Regions from separate parts of the Blastococcus sp. SYSU D01042 genome, predicted to be linked through region 2. Evidence: riboswitches for the same ligand, from Rfam matches in the RefSeq annotation. Region 2 holds a riboswitch; the other holds the start of a gene.
The links. Region 2 has a riboswitch for S-adenosylmethionine ahead of thrC (threonine synthase). Riboswitches for the same ligand answer to the same signal wherever they lie in the genome.
Positions count from the first base shown of each region.

Region 1: it holds a riboswitch for S-adenosylmethionine, as region 2 does, so the genes downstream of both, ACI79H_RS13535 (bifunctional o-acetylhomoserine/o-acetylserine sulfhydrylase) here and thrC (threonine synthase) in region 2, are expected to answer to the same signal.

Region 1 is NZ_JBJGZM010000006.1:277,905-282,307, reverse strand. It holds gene ACI79H_RS13545 (amino acid ABC transporter permease) at 1-774, shown strand, start outside; gene ACI79H_RS13540 (amino acid ABC transporter ATP-binding protein) at 783-1,571, shown strand; SAM riboswitch class IV at 1,639-1,757, shown strand; gene ACI79H_RS13535 (bifunctional o-acetylhomoserine/o-acetylserine sulfhydrylase) at 1,800-3,092, shown strand; gene metX (homoserine O-acetyltransferase MetX) at 3,097-4,167, shown strand; gene ACI79H_RS13525 (threonine aldolase family protein) at 4,210-4,403, shown strand, end outside.
Region 2 is NZ_JBJGZM010000001.1:425,111-429,513, forward strand. It holds gene groL (chaperonin GroEL) at 1-42, opposite strand, end outside; gene ACI79H_RS02155 (cold-shock protein) at 292-492, opposite strand; gene thrC (threonine synthase) at 682-1,983, opposite strand; SAM riboswitch class I at 1,996-2,122, opposite strand; gene ACI79H_RS02165 (HAD family hydrolase) at 2,172-3,002, shown strand; gene ACI79H_RS02170 (hypothetical protein) at 3,007-3,144, opposite strand; gene ACI79H_RS02175 (ABC transporter permease) at 3,215-4,078, opposite strand; gene ACI79H_RS02180 (alpha/beta fold hydrolase) at 4,075-4,403, opposite strand, start outside.

The DNA of each region.
Region 1 (4,403 bases), on a different contig from region 2:
GGCGTCCTCCGGGGTGCGCGGACCACGCTGGTCATGACCGTGCTGGCGATGGTCATCGGCATCGCCCTGGGCATCGTGCTGGCGGTCATGCGGCTGTCGTCGAACCCCGTCGTCGCCGGCGCCGCGTGGGTCTACATCTGGTTCTTCCGCGCCATCCCGCGCATCGTGCTGCTGTTCTTCTCGGCCAGCCTGGGGGCGCTGTACTCCACCTACGAGCTGGGCTTCCCCTTCGACCAGCAGCTCATGGACCTGTTCGGCATCACGGGCGACTGGCGCTTCCTCAGCCTGGACGGCAACGACATCTTCCGCGGGTTCGTCGCCGGCCTGATCGGGCTGGCGCTCTCCGAGGCCGCCTACGCGGCGGAGATCGTCCGGGCCGGCATCCAGTCGGTCGACCCCGGGCAGACGGAGGCGGCCGCCGCCCTGGGCATGAGCCGCGCGAAGACGATGCGCCGGATCGTGCTGCCGCAGGCGATGCGGGTGATCATCCCGCCGATGGGCAACGAGACGATCGCGATGCTCAAGGACACCTCGCTGCTCATCGCGGTGCCCGTGACCAACGAGCTCAACTTCCAGCTGCGCGCCATCGGCAGCCGTACCTTCCAGGTCATCCCGATGGCCGTGGCATCGATCCTCTGGTACCTCGCGCTGGCCAGCCTGCTGATGGTCGGGCAGTACTTCCTCGAGAAGCGGTTCAGCCGCGGTTTCGGCAGCCGGGAGACCCGGCAGCAGCGGGCGGCCCGCCGGGCCACCGAGGTCGGGAGCACGCATTGAGCAGCGCGATGAGCAGCCCGGCGGCCGGCAGCGCCGTCCCGCCGATGGTGGAGGCCGAGGGGGTGCACAAATCCTTCGGGCACGTCGAGGTGCTCAAGGGCATCGACCTGGAGGTCGCCCCGCGCGAGGTCATGTGCATCGTCGGGCCGTCGGGGTCGGGCAAGTCCACCTTCCTGCGCTGCATCAACCACCTCGAGCGGATCGACGCCGGGCGGCTGTCGGTCGACGGCCACCTCGTGGGCTACCGCGAGAAGGACGGCAAGCTGCACGAGCTCCGCGACTCCGAGGTCGCCGCCCAGCGCCGCGAGATCGGCATGGTGTTCCAGCGCTTCAACCTGTTCCCGCACATGACCGCGCTGGAGAACGTCGTCGAGGCGCCGGTGCAGGTCAAGGGCGTGAGCAAGGCCGACGCCCGCGAGCGGGGCGCGGCCCTGCTCGAGCGCGTCGGGCTCGGCGACCGGGTGCACAACTACCCGAACCAGCTCTCCGGCGGTCAGCAGCAGCGGGTGGCCATCGCCCGGGCGCTGGCGATGGAGCCCAAGCTCATGCTCTTCGACGAGCCCACCTCGGCCCTGGACCCGGAGCTGGTCGGCGAGGTCCTCGACGTCATGCGCGGGCTGGCCGACGACGGCATGACGATGGTCGTGGTCACCCACGAGATGGGGTTCGCCCGCGAGGTCGGCGACAGCCTGGTGTTCATGGACGACGGCGCCGTCGTCGAGGCCGGCGACCCGCGAAGGGTGCTCACCGACCCGCAGCACGAGCGCACCCGGGCGTTCCTCTCGAAGGTGCTGTGAAGGCCGAGCCGTCCGCCCTGTGACCCGTGTTCCACGTGGGACATCGCGCGTGCCTAAGATCACCGTGGCTCACGAGAGGCAGTGCGAAGCACCTGGCTGACTGCCCGGCAACCTCCTACTCCGTCTGAGGTGCTCCAGGGGAAGAGCCGGCTGTCGCGGCGCCCGCCGCGAGGGCAAGGACGGAGCTCCCGTGCGCCGCGGGGTCTCCCGAGCGAGAGGAGACGGCGCATGAGCGACCCGCAGAGCTGGAGCTTCGAGACCCGGCAGATCCACGCCGGGACCAGCCCGGACCCCACCACCGGGGCCCGCGCCCTGCCCATCTACGCGACCACCAGCTACCAGTTCCGCGACAGCCAGCACGCCGCGGACCTGTTCGCGCTGGCCGAGATGGGCAACATCTACACCCGGATCATGAACCCGACGCAGGACGCGCTGGAGCAGCGCGTGGCCTCGCTCGAGGGCGGCGTCGCCGCGCTCGCGGTCTCCTCCGGGCAGGCCGCGGAGACCCTGGCCATCCTCAACCTGGCCGAGGCCGGCGACCACGTCGTCGCCTCCGCCTCGCTGTACGGCGGCACGTACAACCTGCTGCACCACTCGCTGCCCAAGCTGGGCATCACCGTCTCCTTCGTCGAGGACCCCGACGACCCGGAGGCCTGGCAGGCCCTGGTCCAGGAGAACACCCGCGCCTTCTACGCCGAGACCATCGGCAACCCGAAGGGCGACATCCTCGACATCGAGGCCGTCGCCGGCGTCGCGCACCGCAACGGCGTCCCGCTGATCGTCGACAACACGGTGGCCACGCCGTACCTGATCCGCCCGTTCGAGTTCGGCGCCGACATCGTCGTGCACTCGGCCACGAAGTACCTCGGCGGCCACGGCACCGCGATCGCCGGCCTCATCGTCGACGGCGGCACGTTCGACTGGCGCGGCGGCAAGCACCCGATGTTCACCACGGCCGACCCGACGTACCACGGCGTCGTCTACGCCGACCTCGGTGCGCCGGCCTACGCCCTCAAGGCCCGCGTGCAGCTGCTCCGCGACCTCGGCCCGGCCATCTCGCCGTTCAACGCCTTCCTCGTCGTGCAGGGCATCGAGACGCTGTCGCTGCGCATGGAGCGGCACGTGGCCAACGCCCAGCGGGTCGCCGAGTTCCTCGAGGCGCACGACGCCGTCGACCGGGTGAACTACGCCGGCCTGCCCACCAACCAGTGGCACGCCGCGCAGCAGAAGTACGCCCCGAAGGGCGCCGGCGCGGTCCTCACCTTCGAGCTGCACGGCGGCAAGGAGGCCGGGCAGAAGTTCGTCGAGGCGCTCGAGCTGCACAGCCACGTCGCGAACATCGGCGACGTGCGCTCGCTGGTCATCCACCCGGCGTCGACCACGCACTCGCAGCTCACCCCCGAGGAGCAGCTGACCACCGGCGTCACCCCCGGCCTGGTGCGCCTGGCCGTGGGCCTGGAGGGCATCGAGGACATCCTGGCCGACCTCGAGGCCGGGTTCCGGGCCGCCAAGCAGGCCTGACGCGATGGGTGGGTGGGTCGAGGGGGATCCGGTCGGTGACCGGATCTTCCTCGACCTGCCCGCCACCTCGCTCGAGCGCGGCGGCCGGCTGCCGTCGGTGCGGGTGGCCTACGAGACGTGGGGCACGCTCGCGCCCGACCGCGGCAACGCGGTGCTGGTCGAGCACGCGCTGACCGGCGACAGCCACGTCGTCGGCGCCGCCGGTCCCGGGCACCCGACCGGCGGCTGGTGGGAGGGGCTGGTCGGCCCCGGCCGCCCGCTGGACACCGACCGCTGGTTCGTCGTCTGCGCCAACGTGCTCGGCGGCTGCCAGGGGACGACCGGGCCTGGCTCGCTCGCCCCTGACGGCGCGCGGTGGGGGTCGCGGTTCCCCGAGGTGACCGTCGGCGACCAGGTGCAGGTCGAGGTGGCGCTGGCCGACGCGCTCGGCGTGGACCGCTGGGCGTGCGTCGTCGGCGGCTCCATGGGCGGCATGCGGGCGCTGGAGTGGGCGGTCGCGCTGCCGGAGCGGGTCGGCTCGCTGTTCTTCCTCGCGTCCGGGGCGGCGGCCAGCGGCGACCAGATCGGCACGCAGAGCACCCAGCAGGCGGCGGTGCGGGCCGATCCGCGGTGGCGCGGCGGCGACTTCGACCCGGCCGACCCACCGGTGGACGGGCTGGGGGTGGCCCGACGGATCGCCCACCTCACCTACCGCAGCGCCCTGGAGCTCGACGCGCGGTTCGGCGCCCGCGTGCAGGAGGACGGGCGCTACGCCGTCGCCTCCTACCTGGACCACCACGCCGACAAGCTGGTCGGCCGGTTCGACGCCGGCAGCTACGTGGTGCTCACCGAGGCGATGAACTCCTGGGACGTCGGCCGCGGTCGCGGTGGCGTCGAGGCGGCGCTGGCCCGGATCACCGCGCGCACCGTCGTCGCCGGCATCGACAGCGACCGGCTCTACCCGCCGGCGCTGCAGCGGCGGGTCGCCGACGCGCTCGGCGTGCCGCTGCGGCTGATCCCGTCCCCGTACGGCCACGACGGCTTCCTCGTGGAGGTGCCCGCCGTCGGTGCACTGCTGGGCGAGCTGCTCGCCTAGCCATCGCCCGCCGCCGGCGCCGGCCTCGGCAGACTGTCCCTCGTGGACGACGACCTGCGCGCGCTGCGCGACGCCTGCGATCGCGCGCTCACCGGGCACGGGGAGTGGCGGGCGGAGACGCTGCTGGCCACCATCCCGGCCGGCACGGAGCCCGACCGCTACGGCGCGGGCGGCGTGGTGGTCGAGCTGGAGGCCGAGGTCGCCGCGCTGCTGGGGAAGCCGGCGGCGGTCTACCT
Region 2 (4,403 bases):
GCCGCGGCGCGCCTCTTCCTCGAAGGCGATCATCTTGGCCATGTGGTGATGTCCTCCATGCATTGATCGCTGCACGGCCGGGTTGGTGCCCGCGACGGACGACACCAGCGACGTGGGCGCTCCGTCGGCCCACGGACCGGTGCCTCACCGTTCCGACCTGATTGGCACTCGGGAGCCCCGAGTGCCAGAAACGAGTCTGGCACTCGACCTTGGCGAGTGCAAGAACGGGGGCCCGGACGCGACGGAGGCCCGGCCCCCCGAAGGGGACCGGGCCTCGTCCGACGGGGCGGATCAGGCGCTGCGCACGGCGTCGGCCTGGGGGCCCTTGGCGCCCTGGACGACCTCGAACTCGACGCGCTGGCCCTCGTCGAGGGACTTGTACCCGTCCATCTGGATGGCCGAGTAGTGGACGAAGACGTCCTGGCCGCCGTCGACGGCGATGAAGCCGAAGCCCTTCTCGGCGTTGAACCACTTCACGGTGCCCTGTGCCACGTGTGCTCCCACGTTTCGTGCGTGCGGTCGGCCCCTCGTTGGTGAGGGGACGAGGTGTCGCTCTTCCGCTCGCGGACACGGGCATGGAGTCGAACCGCGCGGAAACGTACAACAAGGTGACCTTGGTTACACACGTCCCCGGCACGACTCGTTACCGAATGGTCACCCGATCCGGTGAACGCGGGGCGCTCAGGCGATGAGGCCCGCCTGCCGCGCCGACTTCACCGACGGGTCGACGCGGTGGGTCGGGCCGACGACCGGCTCCAGCGGGTCGAGGGTCTTGAGCCCCTCGCCGGTGTTGAGGACGACGGTCTCCTTGGTGGGGTCCAGCCGCCCGTTCTCCACCAGCTGCCGCAGCACGGCGACGGTCACCCCGCCGGCGGTCTCCGCGAAGACGCCGGTGGTGCGGGCGAGGTCGCGGATGCCCTGCACGATCTCGTCGTCCCCCACGCGGCCGACGGCGCCACCGGTGCGGCGGATCGCGTCGAGCGCGTAGGGGCCGTCGGCCGGGTTGCCGATGTTCAGCGACTTGGCGATCCCGGTCGGCTTGACCGGCTTGACGACGTCCCAGCCGTTGTCGAAGGCGGTGGCGATCGGGTCGCAGCCGGCCGACTGCGCGCCGAAGATCGTCCACCCCGTGGCCTCGACGATGCCCGCAGCGGTCAGCTCGCGGAACGCCTTGTCCACCTTGGTAAGCAGCGAGCCCGAGGCCATGGGGATGACGACCTGCGCCGGGATCCGCCAGCCCAGCTGCTCGGCGAGCTCGTAGCCCATCGTCTTGGAACCCTCGGCGTAGTACGGCCGCACGTTCTGGTTGACGAAGGCGGTGTCCTCGAACTCGTCGGTCTCGGCCAGCTCGCTGGTCAGCCGGTTGACGTCGTCGTACGAGCCGTCGACGGCGACCAGCGTCTGCCCGTACACCGCCGACTGCACGATCTTGCCCGGCTCCAGGTCGGAGGGGACGAAGACGAACGAGGGCAGGCCCACCCGGGCGGCGTGCGCGGCCACCGAGTTGGCCAGGTTCCCGGTAGAGGCGGCGGCGATCTTGGTGTAACCCAGGCCCTTGGCGGCGGTGGCGGCCAGGCTGACCACGCGGTCCTTGAACGAGTGCGTCGGGTTGGCCGAGTCGTCCTTCACCCACAGCCCGCCGGTCAGGCCCAGCTCCTCGGCGAGGCGGTCGGCGCGGACCAGCGGCGTCATGCCCGGGTCGAGCGAGACGCGGGAGGCGGGGTCCTGCCCCACCGGCAGCAGCGCGACGTAGCGCCAGATGTTCTGGGGGCCGGCCTCGATCTGCTCGCGGGTGACGGCCTTCATCAGCTCGGGGTCGTAGTCGACCTCCAGCGGGCCGAAGCACTCGGCGCAGGCGTGCTCGGCTATCAGGCCGAACGTCGCGCCGCAGTTGCGGCAGACCAGCCCGCGAGCGGGGCACGGCGGCACGGGGCCGCCGGCGCTCGAGTCGGCCTGGAGCGATCCGGGAGCGGTCAGGGTCATGCGACGACTACCTCCTCATCTTCCCTGCACCGGGCCGTCGAGCCGCGCAGGACGGAATTGGCACCTCCCGCTGCGCGAGCGCAGTCGGCGGTTGCCGGGGCTTCATCGGGCCGTGTCCCTCTGCCCCTCTGGATGAGTGAACGTCCGCACTCTACCCACCCGCCGCGGCCGGCCGGGCGGCGGACAGGATGGAGCGCGTGGCAGCGCGGATCGTCTACACCGACCTCGACGGCACGATGGTGGGCCCGCGGGGGTCGTTCTGGCACACGGCCGACCGCGACCTGACCGCCGAGCCGGCCACCGCGCTGCTGGAGCTGCACCGGGCCGGCATCCCGTTGGTGCTGGTCAGCGGCCGGACGCTGGGCCAGGTGGTGGAGGCGGCCCGCATCTTCGCCGCCGACGGCGCGATCGCCGAGCTGGGTGCGGTGGTCAGCTGGGACGGCGGCCGCGAGCGCCGGGAGCTCACCGGCGAGCTGCCCGCCGAGCACGCCGGGCGGACGCCGATGGAGGTCATGGCCGCGCTCGGCATCGTGGAGGAGCTCATCGCCGAGCACCCCGGCCGGCTGGAGTGGCACGCGCCCTGGCACGCCACCCACGACACCGACGCCCTGCTGCGCGGCCGGGTGGACCCGGTCGCGGTGGACGCCTGGCTCGCCGACCGGGGCGCCGGCTGGCTGACGCTGAACGACAACGGCGCGATCCAGCCGACGTCGCGGATGACGCTGGACGGCGATCCCGCGCCGCCGCGGGTCTACCACCTCATGCCGCGCGGGATCTCCAAGGGCGCGGCGATCGCCTGGGACCTCGAGCGCCGCGGCATCGACCCCGCCGACGCCGTCGCGATCGGCGACAGCACCAGCGACCTGGAGATGGCGCCCGCGGTCGGCCGGCTGTGGATCACCGCGAACGGGGCCGCCGTCGACGGGATGGCCGACCGCATCGCCGCCGTCCCGAACGCGGCGGTGACCGCCGCGGCCATGGGCCAGGGATGGGCGCAGGCGGTCCGCGCCGGGCTCTGACCGCTCAGTTCCGCCGGTCGACCGGCCGCACGACGCGGCGGCACCGGCGGCAGGCCGCGGTCCCGTCGGGGCGCAGCGGGCCGAAGCGGTGCCCGCGCCACCAGCAGGTCAGGCGCGCGAGCACGGCGTCGGGCGAGCTCATCCGCGTGCCTCCCTCGGGCGTCGGGCGAACAGTGTGGCAACGGACCGCCCGTGCGCGTCGAGCGGGAGGGCTAGCTGGTCACGTCCCGGCGGGCGAAGTGCCGGAAGCCCAGCGCGGTGAAGACGGCGGCGTAGACCAGCGACTGGACGACGCCGCGGAACAGGTCGCCGTCCTCGACCGGGGTCTGCAGCAGGTCCACCCAGGCGAACTCGCCGGCGGTCGGGAACCAGTCGCGCAGCGAGCCGAGCTGCTCGACCTGGTCGAGTATCGCGAAGACGAACATGGTGAACACCGCGCCGCCGACGGCGGCCAGGGGCGCGTCGGTCGCGGTCGAGAACCAGAAGGCCAGCGTGCCCACGACCAGCAGGTGGACGGCGAGGTAGCCGAGCATCCCGGCCAGCCGCACGAACCCCTCCCCCTGCGCCAGCGTCACGCCGACCGGGGTCTCCACGGGTCCGGCGCCGAAGGCGATCGAGCCGGCCACCACCGAGACGGCGGCCAGCGTCAGCAGCGCACCCACCGAGAGCACCAGGGCCGCCAGCCATTTCTGGCGGAGCAGCCGCATCCGCGGCACGGGGGTGGCCAGGGTGTAGCGCAGCGCTCCCCACTGCGCCTCGCTGGCCACGGTGTCGCCGAAGAACAGCGCGTACACGACCACCAGGAAGAACCCGGTGGTCGCGAAGAGCACGAAGAGGGTGAAGTTCAGCCCGCTGGCGGTGGCGACGTCGACGAGGTTGATCCGGTCGTTCTCCCCCGCGTCCTCGCCGGCCCCCAGCTGGAGGGCGGCGATGAGCACCAGCGGCAGCGCCACCATGAGCGCGAGGACGCCGAGCGTCCGGCGCCGGGCGAACTGCCGGCGCAGCTCCACCGCCAGCCGCAGCGTCCGCTCCGGCCGGTAGCCCGCCGCCGCACCGCTCGCCTGCACCCCGCTCACGACTCCCCCACCAGCGCCAGGAACGCGTCCTCGAGCCGGCGCCGCGGCGTGAACCGGTCCACGTCGATCCCGGCCTCGACCAGCGCGCGCAGCGCCTCGGCCCTCGGCACGCCGCCGAGCTCGGCGACCACCCCGTCGTCCGTGCGCTGCGCGCGCACGCCCGGCAGCTCCTCCAGGACCGCGATCGCGCGGCCCTCGTCGGCCTCGGCCACCCCCAGCGTGACGGCACCGCCGGCGCCGACGATCTCCTCGACCGTGCCCTGCGCGATCTTCTGGCCCTTGGCCATCACGACGACGTGGCTGCAGGTCTGCTCGATCTCGCTGA